2 regions of the Serratia sp. NPDC087055 genome follow, and region 1 is predicted to be linked to the other one. Evidence: riboswitches for the same ligand, from Rfam matches in the RefSeq annotation. Region 1 holds a riboswitch; the other holds the start of a gene.
The links. Region 1 has a riboswitch for thiamine pyrophosphate ahead of tenA (thiaminase II). Riboswitches for the same ligand answer to the same signal wherever they lie in the genome.
Positions count from the first base shown of each region.

Region 1 (7,675 bases):
AGAAAAAGCAGCGTTCGCATTTACTCCCGGGGGATTTGCTGCAGGGGGCGAATACATTCGCCCCGATTAACGCGGGCGCCGCATGCGGCGCCCTTACAAGGTGATGCTCAGGAGGCGGGGGCGGTTTGTTCTATCTTCAGCGACACCAGGCCAATGCCCAGTTTCTTCGGGGTAAAGCCACCACTGGCACCTTCCTGCGGTTCAGTCGGCGTCGGTGGCGTGATACTGATGTTCTGTGCGCCGCCGGGGTTGTCGAAGCGCAGGGTTACGGTGGTGTCCTGCTCGGTGAGCGTCACAAACTGTTCCTGCTCGCCAACGCGCACGGAGATCGGCTCGCCAACGTTTTTACCGTAGGCGCGAGCGCGTAGCACCAGATCGAAGGCGGGCGGCAGAGGGTCGACATAATCGATATTCACCGCCGGTGCCAGATTGGCATCTGACCAGCGGCCCCAGTCTTCAACGCTGGAAACCCCGGTGATGGCCTTCACGTATTCCGGCATGCCCGGCAGCATAAATGCGATGGCATCTGCCTGATATTTAACGGCGGCATCGTCCACATTCAACCGTTCTATGGCGCGTTGATAAGCGGCAACGCTGTCTGCTTCTGGCCCGCTAAAGTTGACCTTGCCGCGGTAGTTCCCCCCTTTGGCCTGTACGATCTGCGGCGGAGCGGCCAGATTGCCTGATGCGACACAGGTTTCGGTGCTCAGTGCCATTTCAGGTGCCCATACCCGGCCAATTTCATAACATTTGTCGACCCAAACGAATTTTTCACCTGCGCCCAAGCCAGCAAGCTGCTTTTTCAGCGGCGTGGACAGATAAACGTTAAACATCGGCTCAATTTTGTTATCTGCCACTTTCAAGATAAATGGCACCTTAAAGGTGATACCGGAGAAGGTAAAACTGTTGCCTTGGTTACCCAGGGTGAAGTTGTCAATGCGGTTTGGGAAGCCCCATTGTTTCACTACCGCCGGTTTCCAGGCGTTGATCTTCTCATCGATATTCATGAAAACAGTAGACAGCGTTGGGCTGGAGAAGCTGCTGCGGCCTAGGCCTATGTAGTTATCGCCGCCCATCACGTCCAATACTGTGGCGCCGTTATCCAACGTGCTGCGTTTTTCGTTATGCAGCGCGGTCTGTGGGCGAGTGCCGTCAATGATAAAGAACAGGTTACGGCGTTTCTGTTTGGTCAGAACGTCATAGGCGGTGTTATTCATCGCCAGATGATCCGAAGACACCACGATGACGGTGTTTTTGAAATAGTCGGATGCCTTGATTTTATCGATCAGCGCCGCGATATGCTGCTGGCTACAGGCTACCGCGCTTAATGAACGGTTCTCTTTGTTCTGCCAGCTGAATGTGTTTTTGCTGCAACTGGCGGAGATAAACCCGTCCGGGTGATGGGTGTCGACGGTCAGTGCAAACAGTGAAAACGTTTTATTCTGCTTAGACAGTTCAACAAATTTGTCGAACACCACATCCAGAACGGTATCGTCGTACCAGCCCCAGTCATTTTTGTAACTGGGATCGCTGACCTGCCCACGCAGTTCTTTGAAGCCGTAGGCATGATCGAAACCGTGCGATTTCAGAAAGGTGTCTTTACCGGCGAAGGCCAGATCGGCGCCCTGATAAAAGTAGTTATCATAACCGGCGGACTTCAGTACATCGCCCAGACAGACGTTTTCCGGGTAAAAGGTAGACACGGCGCTGGAGGCGTTACCGTCGAAAGGGGCAAACAGCGGGATGCCACACTGTGAGGCCACCATGCCGGCAATGGTATAACCGGTGCCTGGCAACTGTTGGGTGTTGCTGAAGTCGATGCTGTTTTCACGATGTTGGTTCAGTTCGTCAGCGAGGCCGGGGAAAAGTTGCTGATCGAAGTAGGTTCTTTCCAGGCTCTCTGCATAGATATACACCAGGTTCGGCGCTTTGCCCTGTACGCTTCTTTTGGGGGCTTTGTAATAGGTATCAAAATCGCTGGTGTCCCCGCTGATCTGGCTTCTGACCAGTAGGGAGATATCCTGAAAGGCGGGAGTAGTGCCGACGGAAAACAAGGCCAGCAACACGGCGATCACACTGTATACCACACTGCTGCTTTTCGCTTTGCGTCGCACCAGGCTCCAGGTGAGTACGGCGAAGATCAGCGCCAGTACCGCCAACAGGCCGATAAACGGCAGCAGGTATTTGCCGACGCCGGCACCTTTCAGGCTGCTGGTGAGGGTGTAAATTACCGCGTCGGTGATGCCGTCACCGGTAAAGTAGTTGCTGGCGATCAGGACAACGTTGAGGATCAGATAGCTGCCCAGCAGCGTCAGCAGAGTGGCAAGCCACCAGCGGTTGGCAGCGCCCCGGGTCCGGTAGATTAAAATTGAGGCGATAAAAAGTGCAAACGAGATTAATGCTGAAACCATCCACCGTACCCTGTCTGATTAAAAAGAAAAACTTTAGTGCTCTGGTCAACGCCGCTGACCGCTGCCGCCGCGAGAAAGAGGAGGGTATAGCGCATTGAAACCGTCAGAGCAATGCGTGTTTGCATCGCTCTGCTGGGTCAGAGTGTGATTGGCGATTTTTGTGACAATAGTGTGACACTAATCACGCCAGCGAAAAGGGAAGGGCATCATAGAGAAGGGCGCAGTTCATAGGCTGCGCCCGATAACGGCTTAATGCAGTTCCACCGCGTATTGTTCCACGGGGGTGATTTTCTTGATCAGCTTGTTGTCGAACAGGAATTGTTCGTAGGCTTGATAGCGCGTTTTATCCAGCTTGGCCGGATCGCGGGCAAACAGCGGCAAGCTGGCTTGCCATGCCTGTTTGTTCAGCGCGGTATTCAGTTCCGGATGGGCTTTGGCGAATGCTAGCCAGCTTTCCTGCGGATGGGCGTGCAGGTAATCGCCGCCTTTTTTCAGTGCCGCGAGGAATTTTTTGATTTTCGGCTCAGTGACGGTGTCGCGATTGGCGACGATGATCAGTTCGTCGTAGGCGGGGACGCCATAGTCTTCCACGTTAAACACCACCGGGTCTTTCCCCTGTAACTTCAATTCCAGCGCTTCAATATTGCGGTACCCGCCGATCACCGCATCGACCTGGCCTGCCAGCAGGGCGCTGGTCAGTTGGAAGTTAACGTTAATCAGTTTGGTGTCATTGGGGTTGAGATGCTCATGTTCGAGCATGGTTGCCAGCGTGGCCTGTTCAATGCCGCTGACCGAATAACCGATTTTTTTGCCCTTAAGCCCTGCCGGGGTGGTGATGCGCTTATCCAGCGTAATAACGGTATTGAGTGGCGAATTAATCAGGGTTCCTATGCGCACCAGCGGCAAGCCCTGGTCAGCGAAGAAGTGCAACTGCGGTTGATAGGTGATGGCAAGATCGGCCTGTTTTGCCGCCACCAGACGTGGCGGTAGCGCCGGGTCGGAAGGTGGCACTATCTTGACGTCGAGGCCCTCGGCCTTGAAGGCACCGATCTGATCGGCCACCATTATCGGCGCGTGATCGGGGTTGATATACCAATCGAGCACCAGCGTCAGTTTTTCAGCGGCGGTTGCTTGCCCGGCCAGCGTAGCGCCGAGCAGCAGCCCGCAGAGGGTCTTTTTAATCATGGTTGGTTCCTTATTATCAGTTATTTTCAGGTGCCCAATCGATCAGGTGCAGCAGCAGCGCGTCCACGGTCACCCAGAGCAAGACGGTCATCAGCACCAGAATAAACAGCGCGGCAAAACAGACGTCAGTCTGCATGCGCGCATTAGCGTTAAGCATTACGTACCCCAAACCTTCCGCCGAGCCGACCCATTCGCCGATGATGGCCCCTATCGGGGCGACGGCGGCGGCCATGCGCAGCCCGGAACCGAAGGCCGGCAGCGCCGCCATCAGCCGAACGTGCCGCAGTTGGGCCCAGGGTGAGGCGCGCAGGGTACGTGCCAGATCGAGATAGTCGTTATTGACCCGCCGCAGTCCATCAAAGAAGGCGGAGGTTACAGGGAAGAAAATCACCAGTACCGCCATCACCACTTTGGCGCTCATGCCAAAACCAAACCACAGCACCAACAACGGGGCCAACGCAAACACCGGGATCGCCTGACTGGTCAGCACCAAGGGCATCAACCAGCGTTGCAGCCGGGGAGAAAAAATCATGCACAGTGCTAACACGGCCCCCAGCAACACCCCTGCCAGCAGGCCGCAGGCGATTTCTGACGCCGTAATCAACGTGTGAAAAGCGAGATAAGCCCGGTCATTCCAAAGTGCCTGCGCGACCGCAGAAGGTGAGGGCAACAAAAAGGCGGGAATATCACCCAACGTTATCCCTCCCCACAGCAGTAACAGGCCGGCAAATACCGTCAGGCTGCGGCGCATCCGCGACAGGCGGCTTTCACTCAGCGGCTTCATTCGGCGGCCCTCACCAGTTGTAGCAGTAGCTCGCTTTGGCTTTTCAGCAGTTGAGGGTCGTCCGGTGCCCGTGGCGGCAAGCCTTCAATGACATGGCTGTCGTCAATGCCGGCGGGATAGCGTGACAGGACCAGCAAGCGGTGACTAAGGCGGCAGGCTTCCATCGGATCGTGGGTGATCAGTAACACGGTATGCTGCGCAAGCAGATCGGCGGCAAGCTGCTGGATTTTGGCGCGGGTAATGGTGTCCAGCGCCGAGAAAGGTTCATCCATCAAGACGATCGGTTGGCGTTCATACAGCGTGCGGGCGATGGCTGCACGTTGGCGCATGCCACCGGACAGTGCCGCAGGCAAGGCGCTGCCATAACCGCTCAGGCCCACGCGTTCCAGTAAATGTTCTGCCCATGCGCAGTCGACTTTTTCACCCCGCAGCCGTGCACCGAGGCTAATGTTCTGATCAATGGTCAGCCACGGATAGAGCAGATCCTTTTGCCCCATGTAGGCGATGCGTCCTACGATCGGTAAGCCATCGCTGCCGGTGACCGTGCCGGACGTGGGTTTCGCCAACCCGGCAATGATCTTCAGCAAGCTGGTTTTACCCGCACCGCTGGCGCCGAGCAACGCCACAACATTGCCGCCTGCAATATCGAAATTTAGCCGGTCGAAAATCACCTGCTGACCAAAACGCAGGGTCAAATCCCGGACCTGAATTCCTGGTCTGGTCCCCTCATTCGGGGCCTTGCCGATGCTCATTGGGCATTCAGCCCCATTTGCCAGAAGGCAGATTCCAGCCGGGTGGCGGTGGTGAAAATGGTCGACAGTTCGGCCAGGCGGCTTTCAGCCCCACGTTGGTGGCCCACGTTTTCCAGCAGGTCGAGTGCGGCCTGCACCCCAGATAAATAGGCGGGGTCACCATAGTTACGGATCCATGAGGCATAAGGGTTGCCTTCCATCACGGTGGCGGGATCGTTAAGCAGCCGCAGGCCTATTTCGGCATAGCCGGCGACGCAGGGCATCAGAGCGGCCAGCAGATCGAGTGCATCACCGGCGTGGCCTATATCGAGCACATAGCGGGTGTAGTTAAGGGTTTCCGCGGCCTCTGGTTCGGCGGCAATGTCGGGTTCGCTCAGCCCCCAGTCTGCGCAATAGGCCAGATGCAAAGGCAGTTCGGCGACAATGGCATTGAGTGAGGCGGTGGCTGCACGCATCTCCGGCAGAGTACGCAGTTTGCTGACCAGCAGCGCATAGGCGCGGGCAAAGTGAATCAGGAACAGGTAATCCTGTGTCAAATAGCGACGGAATGCCGGCTCAGGTAGGGTGCCTGCGGCCAGTTGCTGAATAAAAGGGTGTTCGACGTAGTCCTGCCAGTGGCGACCAGCCTGCTGGCGCAGCCGTCCGTAAAGACCATTTTCAAATTGAGGGGTAAACATGGGACCTCCAAAAGTGTGTGGAGATCCGGGCGCGCTGAGGTATGAACAGGCAATGACTGATGGTGTTATTGCCGACCCGTCCCTTCGCTGGCATGACCCAGATCAGGTTCAAAGGGTTCGGCTTGCGCCATCTCAGCCCGTAACAGGACACCCCTCGGAGGAGCTTGTTATACGATATTTACTTTTTGATTACAACGGGCGGGCGGTTGCGTTGGGCAACGATGAGGGCATTTTTCGGCAGCCAAAAACGGTTCGTTTAGTGCGATCCCACACAATTTTTCTGGCCTGAGGAGGGGCATTTTTGTCACTGTAACTCGGTCATAATTGAATCTAAGGGCTACTCCTATGAAGAAAATTGGATTTCTCTCGTTTGGTCACTGGACGCCGTCGTCACAGTCGGGTACCCGGTCTGCTGCGGATGCGTTATTGCAATCCATCGATCTGGCCGTCGCGGCAGAAGAGCTGGGGGCGGACGGGGCTTACTTCCGTGTGCATCACTTTGCCCGCCAGCTCGCTTCGCCGTTCCCGCTGCTGGCTGCCATTGGGGCAAAAACGCAGCGTATTGAGATCGGCACCGGCGTGATCGACATGCGCTATGAAAACCCGCTTTATATGGTCGAAGACGCGGGTGCTGCTGATTTGATCTCCGGTGGACGGTTGCAACTTGGGATCAGCCGCGGCTCACCTGAGCAGGTCATTGAAGGCTGGCGTTACTTTGGCTACACGCCTGCAGAAGGCGAGACTGAAGCCGACATGGCGCGTCGCCATACCGACGTGTTCCTCGATGCGCTGCGTGGTGAAGGCTTTGCCGAACCGAATCCGCAGCCGATGTTCCCCAACCCGCCCGGTCTGCTGCGTGTTGAGCCTTTCTCCGTGGGTTTGCGGGATCGGATCTGGTGGGGAGCCAGCTCGAACGCCACGGCAGTCTGGGCGGCGAAACTGGGGATGAACCTGCAAAGCTCAACGTTAAAAAATGATGAGACCGGCGAGCCGTTCCACGTGCAGCAGGCCAAGCAGATCCGTGAGTACCGTGCGGCCTGGAAGGCAGCAGGGCACCAGCGTGAGCCGCGCGTGTCGGTCAGCCGCAGTATTTTTGCTCTGATGAACCAGCAGGATCGCAGCTACTTCGGCAACAGCGGCCAGGATAGCGATCAGGTGGGGTATATCGATCAGCAGACGCGGGCCGTATTCGGCCGCAGTTATGCCGCCGAGCCGGAGTTGTTGATCAAACAATTGGCGCAGGACGAAGCGATAGCCGAAGCGGACACCTTGCTGCTGACCGTGCCGAACCAGTTGGGCGTCGATTATAACGCCCATGTGATTGAATCCATCTTGACCCATGTCGCTCCGGCGTTGGGGTGGCGCTAAACGCCAGAACGCTTCTCAGCGAGAGAAGCGTTGTTGACTTATTTTGTCTTATTTGTATTTTAAGGACATGCATACATTCCTGATTATCGTCCCTGAAGGGGGCATGTTGTTTGAGTCGGCGGGCATCGCCGATATTTTGATGCAAGCCAACCGCTTGAGGCCTGATGACGCGCCGCTCTACCAGATGGCGATAGTCACCACCCAGGCTCACCGGGTGGTGCATGGTTCCTCCGGCTTGAATCTGTTGGCCGATCACCGCCTGGCGGATCTCGAACCTGAGGAGGAACGCGATACCATCATCGTGACCGGCAAAGGGGCGACAGCGGAAGAAAGTGCCTATGTGGTCGATTGGTTGCGTCGCGCAGCCCCTAAAGCGCGACGTGTGGCGTCAGTTTGCGGCGGGGCCATGCTGCTGGCCGAGGCCGGTTTGCTGGATGGGCGCCGGGCAACCACGCATTGGCGACTGCTGGAAACGTTGCAGGCTCGTTTCCCCAAAGT
Region 1 covers NZ_JBJDOG010000001.1:421,147-428,821, forward strand. The annotation lists gene opgB (phosphatidylglycerol--membrane-oligosaccharide glycerophosphotransferase) at 108-2,411, opposite strand; gene ACI2J2_RS01930 (ABC transporter substrate-binding protein) at 2,661-3,596, opposite strand; gene ACI2J2_RS01935 (ABC transporter permease) at 3,613-4,380, opposite strand; gene ACI2J2_RS01940 (ABC transporter ATP-binding protein) at 4,377-5,132, opposite strand; gene tenA (thiaminase II) at 5,129-5,809, opposite strand; TPP riboswitch at 5,872-5,974, opposite strand; gene ACI2J2_RS01950 (LLM class flavin-dependent oxidoreductase) at 6,155-7,177, shown strand; gene ACI2J2_RS01955 (GlxA family transcriptional regulator) at 7,245-7,675, shown strand, end outside.

Region 2 (7,675 bases), on a different contig from region 1:
GTAGCTGACGTTGCGCCAGGCAGGCTTTGCTTTTTGAAACATCGGTGCTGCGATACAGAATTTGACGTTGCAGATTGGTGATGTGCAACTGATCGTCATCTGCTAACAACAAGGTACCCACACCGGCGGCGGCTAAATAGAGTGAGGCGGGGGAGCCTAAGCCTCCTAATCCGACAATCAGCACCGTCGAACGTTTTAGCTTCTCCTGGCCTTCTGGGCCGATATCCTCCAGCAGCAATTGACGGCTGTAGCGCAGGAACTCTTGATCGTTCAACATGGTATTACTCCTTGCCTTCGATCAGTTGCAGCAATTCTGAGGTGGCTGCTCGCCAGTCTGCGGCCTGGGTAATTGCGCTGACGACGGCCACGCCGCCAACGCCACAATCGAGTACGGCGGCTACGCGATCAATGCTGATCCCGCCGATCGCTACCGTCGGGTAATCATTCAACCCGGAGATATGGCGTCTCAGTTCGACTAACCCCTGGGGGGCGGAAGGCATATCTTTGGTTTGCGTCGGGAAAATATGCCCCAGCGCAATATAAGACGGCTTTACCGCAATGGCGCGGGCCAGCTCGGCATCGTCGTGGGTGGAAACGCCCAAACGCAATCCGGCACGGTGAATAGCCGCCAGATCGGTGGTATCCAGGTCTTCCTGACCGAGATGTACGCCATAGGCACCGTGTTTAATCGCCAACTGCCAGTAGTCATTGATGAACAGCCGGGCGTTATACCTTTTACCGAGGGCAATGGCTGCGGCAATATCCTCTTCGACTTGCTCTTCCGGCAGATCCTTAATGCGCAGTTGAATCGTGGTGACGCCTGCTTCTAATAGGCGGGCAATCCATTCAACGCTGTCGACAACCGGGTATAGCCCCAACTTGTGCGGTGTAGCGGGGAAAGGTGTGTTGATATCAGTCATTGCTCAGTTCCTCCTGCAGGTTACCGGCGCTGTGGTAGAGCTCGCTGCCGCGTGATCGGAACTCGGCTGACATTTTTTCCATCCCGATTACCTGCACCTCTACCGGTTTGGCGGCTTCCTGGGCTGCGGCATAGTCGCGAACTTCCTGCGAGATTTTCATCGAGCAGAATTTCGGCCCGCACATGGAACAGAAATGGGCAATTTTGCCGGATTCCTGCGGCAGCGTTTCATCGTGATAAGCACGTGCGGTGGCCGGATCGAGTGCGAGATTGAATTGATCTTCCCAGCGGAATTCGAAGCGTGCTTTTGACATGGCGTTATCGCGGATCTGTGCGCCGGGGTGGCCTTTGGCCAGATCCGCCGCGTGGGCAGCAATCTTATAGGTGATCAGGCCCTGTTTGACGTCTTCTTTGTTCGGCAGGCCGAGGTGTTCCTTCGGCGTGACATAGCAGAGCATGGCGCAGCCGAACCAGCCAATCATGGCGGCCCCGATACCGGAGGTGAAATGGTCATAACCTGGTGCGATGTCGGTGGTCAGCGGACCGAGGGTGTAGAACGGCGCTTCGTGGCAGTGCTCCAACTCTTCGGTCATGTTGCGGCGGATCATCTGCATCGGCACGTGGCCTGGGCCTTCGATCATTACCTGCACGTCATATTCCCAGGCAATTTTGGTCAGTTCACCCAAGGTGTGCAGTTCGGCGAACTGAGCCTCGTCGTTGGCATCCTGAATTGAGCCTGGGCGTAGCCCGTCACCGAGTGACAGTGAGACGTCATAGGCGGCGCAGATTTCACAGATTTCGCGGAAGTGCTGATACAGGAAGTTTTCCTGATGATGGGACAGGCACCACTTGGCCATGATCGAACCACCACGGGAGACAATACCGGTCAGGCGTTTCGCGGTCATGGGGACGTAGCGCAGCAGTACACCCGCATGGATGGTGAAGTAGTCGACGCCTTGTTCCGCTTGTTCCAGCAGCGTATCGCGGAACATTTCCCAGGTCAGGTTTTCCGCGACCCCGTTGACCTTCTCCAAAGCCTGGTAAATAGGCACTGTGCCGATCGGTACCGGACTATTACGTAAGATCCATTCGCGCGTTTCGTGGATATATCGACCGGTGGATAAATCCATCACGGTGTCCGCACCCCAGCGGGTGGACCACACCAGTTTCTCGACTTCTTCCTCGATCGAAGAAGTTACGGCTGAATTCCCGATATTGGCGTTGACCTTCACCAGGAAGTTGCGGCCGATGATCATCGGTTCGGATTCAGGGTGGTTAATATTGGCAGGGATGATGGCACGACCTGCAGCGACCTCTTGCCGGACAAATTCCGGTGTGATGTTTTCCGGCAGGTTGGCGCCCCAGCTTTGCCCCGGGTGCTGGTGGCGTAATACTTCGCCGCGGATACGTTCACGGCCCATATTTTCGCGGATGGCGATAAATTCCATTTCTGGTGTGACGGTGCCAGCACGTGCGTAGTGCAACTGGGTGACGCATTTGCCGGGTTGCGCCTTGCGTGGCTGCGGGAGATGTTCAAAACGCAGGTGATCCAGACCCTCATCCGCCAAACGCTGCTGGGTAAACCCTGAACTCACGTTGTTGAGGGTTTCGGTATCGCCACGTTCGGCGATCCATTCCGCGCGCAGCTTTGTCAGGCCGCTATGCACGTTGAGTTCTGACAGCGGATCGCCGTAAGGGCCGGCGGTGTCATACACCGGGATAGCCTCGTTCTGTTCGTACTGTGGGTTATCTTTGTCGCCACCAATCAGCGTCGGGCTAAGTTGAATTTCACGCATCGGTACCTGCAGGTCGCTACGTGAGCCCTGCAAATAAATACGGCGTGAGTTGGGAAATGCAACGCCCTGAAGAGTCTCAATAAACTGCTGGGCTTCTTCGCGTTGCTCTTTACGGGCACGAGGTTTCTTAACGTTAGACATAGCAAGTTCCTACCAGTGTGTTGGGTTGGGAAAGTTGCTTGTCTGGAGCTCGGAGGGAGTAATGATGCTGGCCAGCAGGACGGGATTGTCCCAAATTGGGGCACCTGCCTATGGCGATAGATTACTCTTGTTCCCTTCGCGGGTATTAACCCGATCAGGTTCCGCGGATCCCGAATTAACGGTCTCAGCCTGGCCAATTTGATGAACAAATCAGGCGCTAGGCACTCCGACAAGATGCCCCCCAGTATAGGAGGGATAATAAAAAACACTACAAAATTTTAACGGGTCTGATCCAAGGAGGCGTCCGTCAGGGCTTGTTGCCAGGCTTCAGCTGCCAATTGGATCAACTTATCTTCCAGGGTAAAACGTGCTGCCAGCGTTTCACCGATATTTGACAACGCCTGATGGAATTCCAGACACACATCCTGATCAATATCTACTTCGGTATAGCGATCGTGGAAGGCCATGATCTGCTCTGTATTGGCCCAGAGCTTGGGGTAGATGTTAACTGCCAGAGACATTTTGGGACTGGATGCGCCTTCCACTTGTTTGATAATTCTGTCATAGATATGGAAATGACCGGCAGAGAGATAATCCACCAGATTATGGCAAAAGTTCTCCAGCGCTTTTTCATTCAGCGGCGTATGCTTTTCTTTATTCGGTTTGATGCCCACGAGGGTGCAATAGGCGACCAGCAATTGCTTGCGAGCCTGAAGCCATTGATCAACTAATTCATTACTACCACCAACGCGCTGAGTCAGGCTTTCCAAACGGTTGAGCATGTTTGACTCCGTAAGTAATAAAACGTAACAGTAAGTTATTAAAATGTAACAAGGCCGATTTGTAGAGTGCCAGTGAAGCTGAGGTTGTGCAACAACGATATGGAACTTGCATTAACAGGTAATGAAAATGGCTGGTGGATCGTCAGCCATGAAAGCAAACTTTGGTTACCGAACGGTGAACTGCCGTGCGGTTCTGCGGCATCATTCTCCCTGCAAGGGCGAATGGCACGCGCTATTGGCGAATGGGAAGGGCTGCCGGTCTGGTTGGTACGGCATGCAATGCCGCAGGAAATGGGCTCGGTACGCCAACTGCTTGAACTCGATCGCGGGTTGTTTCAACTCGCAGGGCGCGGCGTGCAACTGGCCGATTTTTACCGTTCTCATCGTTACTGCGGTTACTGCGGCCATGAGATGCACCTCAGCCGTACCGAAAGCGCCTGCCTGTGCAACCATTGCCGGGAGCGTTACTACCCGCAGATAGCCCCTTGCGTGATTGTTGCCATTCGGCGCGATGATGAGATCTTGTTGGCACAACACGTGCGGCATCGCGGTGGTATTCATACCGTACTGGCGGGCTTTGTTGAGGTTGGCGAAACGCTCGAGCAGGCGGCAGCCCGTGAGGTCATGGAGGAAAGTAATATTGAAATCAAAAACCTGCGTTATGTCACTTCGCAACCCTGGCCGTTCCCGCATTCGCTGATGATGGCCTTTATGGCCGATTACCACCGGGGTGAGCTCCGTCACGACCCCAAAGAACTGTTGAATGCCGGCTGGTACCGCTACGATCAGTTGCCACTGTTGCCACCGCCCGGTACCGTGGCGCGCCGTCTGATAGAGGACACCGTAGCCTTATGCCGTGAGCAATAAATCGCTACAATACCGGCAGATGAATAAGGGAGCCCCATAATGAATGAGTTGAAGAACGATCGTTACCTGCGCGCACTGCTACGTCAGCCGGTGGATGTGACCCCTGTATGGATGATGCGTCAGGCCGGTCGTTATTTGCCGGAGTACAAGGCCACCCGTGCTCAGGCCGGTGATTTCATGTCGCTGTGCAAGAATGCGGAACTGGCCTGTGAGGTTACGCTGCAGCCACTGCGCCGTTTTCCACTGGATGCTGCCATTCTGTTCTCCGACATCCTCACCATTCCCGACGCTATGGGGCTCGGTTTGTATTTTGAAACCGGCGAAGGCCCACGTTTTTCCTCGCCGATTACCTGCCGTGCTGATGTGGATAAACTGCCTGCGTTCGATCCGGAAGTGGAGTTGGGTTATGTCATGAACGCAGTGCGCACTATCCGTCGTGAGTTGAAAGGTGAAGTACCGCTGATTGGCTTCTCTGGCAGCCCGTGGACGCTGGCAACGTATATGGTGGAAGGCGGTAGCAGTAAGGCCTTTACCAAACTGAAAAAGATGATGTACGCCGAGCCAGCCACGTTACATTTGCTGCTGGATAAGCTGGCGGACAGTGTCATTTTGTATCTCAATGCCCAAATTAAAGCCGGTGCACAGTCTGTGATGGTATTCGATACCTGGGGCGGGGTGCTGACGGGGCGTGATTACCGTGAGTTCTCGCTGCACTACATGCATAAAATTGTCGACGGCTTGCTGCGTGAAAATGACGGCCGGCGCGTACCTGTCACGTTGTTCACCAAAGGCGGTGGTCAGTGGTTGGAAGCCATGGCGGCCACGGGTTGTGATGCCTTGGGCCTTGACTGGACGACAGACATCGCTGATGCACGCCGCCGCGTAGGGGATAAAGTAGCACTGCAGGGCAATATGGATCCTTCCATGCTGTATGCGTCGCCTGAGCGTATCGGTCAGGAAGTGGAAACTATTTTGACGGGCTTTGGCCAGGGTGAAGGACATGTGTTCAATTTAGGCCACGGTATTCACTTGGACGTGCCACCGGAAAACGCCGGTGCGTTCATTGAAGCAGTCCACGCGCAATCAGGGAAATACCATCGTTAAGGAACTGACGTGATTGATACTCAAACCCTGCGTGCAGAGCAACTGCTGCGCGCCTCCGAAGTCATTCGCCAGGATGATTTTTTGGTCGACCCTCCGGCCTTTGTCGCCGGGGCCGACGTGGGCTTTGAGCAGGAGGGGGCGGTGACTCGTGCAGCTATCGCCATCCTGCGCTATCCGTCACTGGAGCTGGTTGAATACCAAGTGGCCCGTGTGGCTACCACCATGCCTTATATCCCCGGTTTTTTATCGTTCCGTGAATATCCCGCGTTGCTTGCCGCCTGGGAGCAATTGCATCAGAAGCCAGACCTGGTTTTTGTCGACGGCCATGGGATCTCGCACCCGCGCCGTTTGGGTGTTGCCAGCCATTTTGGCCTGTTGGTCAACGTGCCGACCATCGGTGTCGCTAAAAAGCGCCTGTGCGGTAAATTTGCTCCCTTGGATGCCGCAGCCGGAGCGTTGGCACCGCTGGAGGACAACGGTGAGCAGCTTGGTTGGGTGTGGCGTAGTAAAGCACGCTGTAACCCGCTGTTTATTTCCACTGGCCACCGCGTTGGGGCCGACACTGCACTAGACTGGGTTCAACGTTGTATGGCCGGTTACCGTTTGCCGGAACCCACTCGCTGGGCCGATGCCATCGCCTCGCGCCGACCGGCCTTCCAGCGCTGGTTGCAGCAGCATCCAGAGATGCCGCAATGACCGATTTCGGTTACACTGCGGCGCAGATAACGCGTAAGAGAGTGAATAATGCTACGTAACCCGATTCATTTACGTCTGGAAAAACTTGAAAGCTGGCAACATTTGACCTTTATGGCCAGTTTGTGCGAGCGTATGTACCCGAATTACCAGATGTTCTGCCTGCAAACCGAGTTCGGCGATCCGGCGATTTACCGTCGCATTCTGGATTTGGTGTGGGAAACGCTGGTGGTCAAGGACGCCAAGGTCAACTTTGACAACCAACTGGAGAAGTTGGAAGAGGCGATCCCTTCGGCAGAAGATTACGATCTTTACGGTGTTTACCCGGCGATTGACGCCTGTATTGCATTAGGGGAACTGATCCATTCGCGACTCAGCGGGGAGACGCTAGAGCACGCCATCGCCATCAGTGAAACGTCAATTCGCACTGTGGCGATGCTGGAAATGACTCAAGCCGGTAAAGAAATGACCGACGATGAGCTCAAGGTTTTGCCTGCGGTAGAGGAAGAATGGGACATCCAATGGGAAATTTTCCGCCTGTTGGCTGACTGTGAAGAGCGTGATATAGAGCTGATCAAAGGGTTGCGTTCTGACCTGCGAGAGGCGGCGGTAAGTAATATCGGGATAAATTTAACGCAATAAGGCAAGAAAACGTGATTTAACGCCTGATTTGTCATGCCTTAAGGCTTCACATCCGCACCCTGTCTGGTCTACATTTGGGGGGCGTAAAAAAAGTGGCTATCGGTGCGTGTATGCAGGGAGTGCTGTCCATCGGCATATCCGTCGCACTCGATGCTTTGCAAACGATAAACACACTGTAAGGATAACTTATGAACAAGACTCAACTGATTGATGTAATCGCGGACAAGGCTGACCTTTCCAAAGCACAAGCTAAGCTGGCTCTGGAATCTACCCTGGCTGCTATTACTGAGTCTCTGAAAGAAGGTGATGCAGTACAATTGGTTGGTTTCGGTACTTTCAAGGTAAACCACCGCAACGAGCGCACTGGTCGTAACCCGCAGACTGGTAAAGAAATCAAAATCGCAGCTGCTAACGTGCCTGCGTTCGTTTCTGGTAAAGCACTGAAAGACGCAGTTAAGTAATACTGCGTGTTCGTGAAAAGATTAAACAGGGGGGCAATCGCGCCCCTTTTGTTTATCCGACAGGCGCTTATGGTCATTGGCATTGCCGGTGGCCTGAGCGCCTGCAGCAGTCATTCCGATCTTCCTGCCTTTAGTGCCAGCGGTTATGTTGCCGATCAGGGTGTTGTCCGGCTGTGGCGTAAAGACGACGATCAGCATCGCCCAGTGGTGTTGATGAGCGTCTATAGCCCTTATCGTGGCCCGGGTACAGTCACCACGCTTTACGAATAT
Region 2 covers NZ_JBJDOG010000010.1:15,964-23,638, forward strand. The annotation lists gene ACI2J2_RS24035 (HesA/MoeB/ThiF family protein) at 1-277, opposite strand, end outside; gene thiE (thiamine phosphate synthase) at 282-920, opposite strand; gene thiC (phosphomethylpyrimidine synthase ThiC) at 913-2,856, opposite strand; TPP riboswitch at 2,971-3,095, opposite strand; gene rsd (sigma D regulator) at 3,135-3,638, opposite strand; gene nudC (NAD(+) diphosphatase) at 3,738-4,505, shown strand; gene hemE (uroporphyrinogen decarboxylase) at 4,545-5,609, shown strand; gene nfi (deoxyribonuclease V) at 5,619-6,305, shown strand; gene ACI2J2_RS24070 (YjaG family protein) at 6,354-6,944, shown strand; gene hupA (nucleoid-associated protein HU-alpha) at 7,133-7,405, shown strand; gene ACI2J2_RS24080 (DUF1481 domain-containing protein) at 7,475-7,675, shown strand, end outside.
Region 2: another riboswitch for thiamine pyrophosphate. It lies ahead of thiC (phosphomethylpyrimidine synthase ThiC); the one in region 1 lies ahead of tenA (thiaminase II).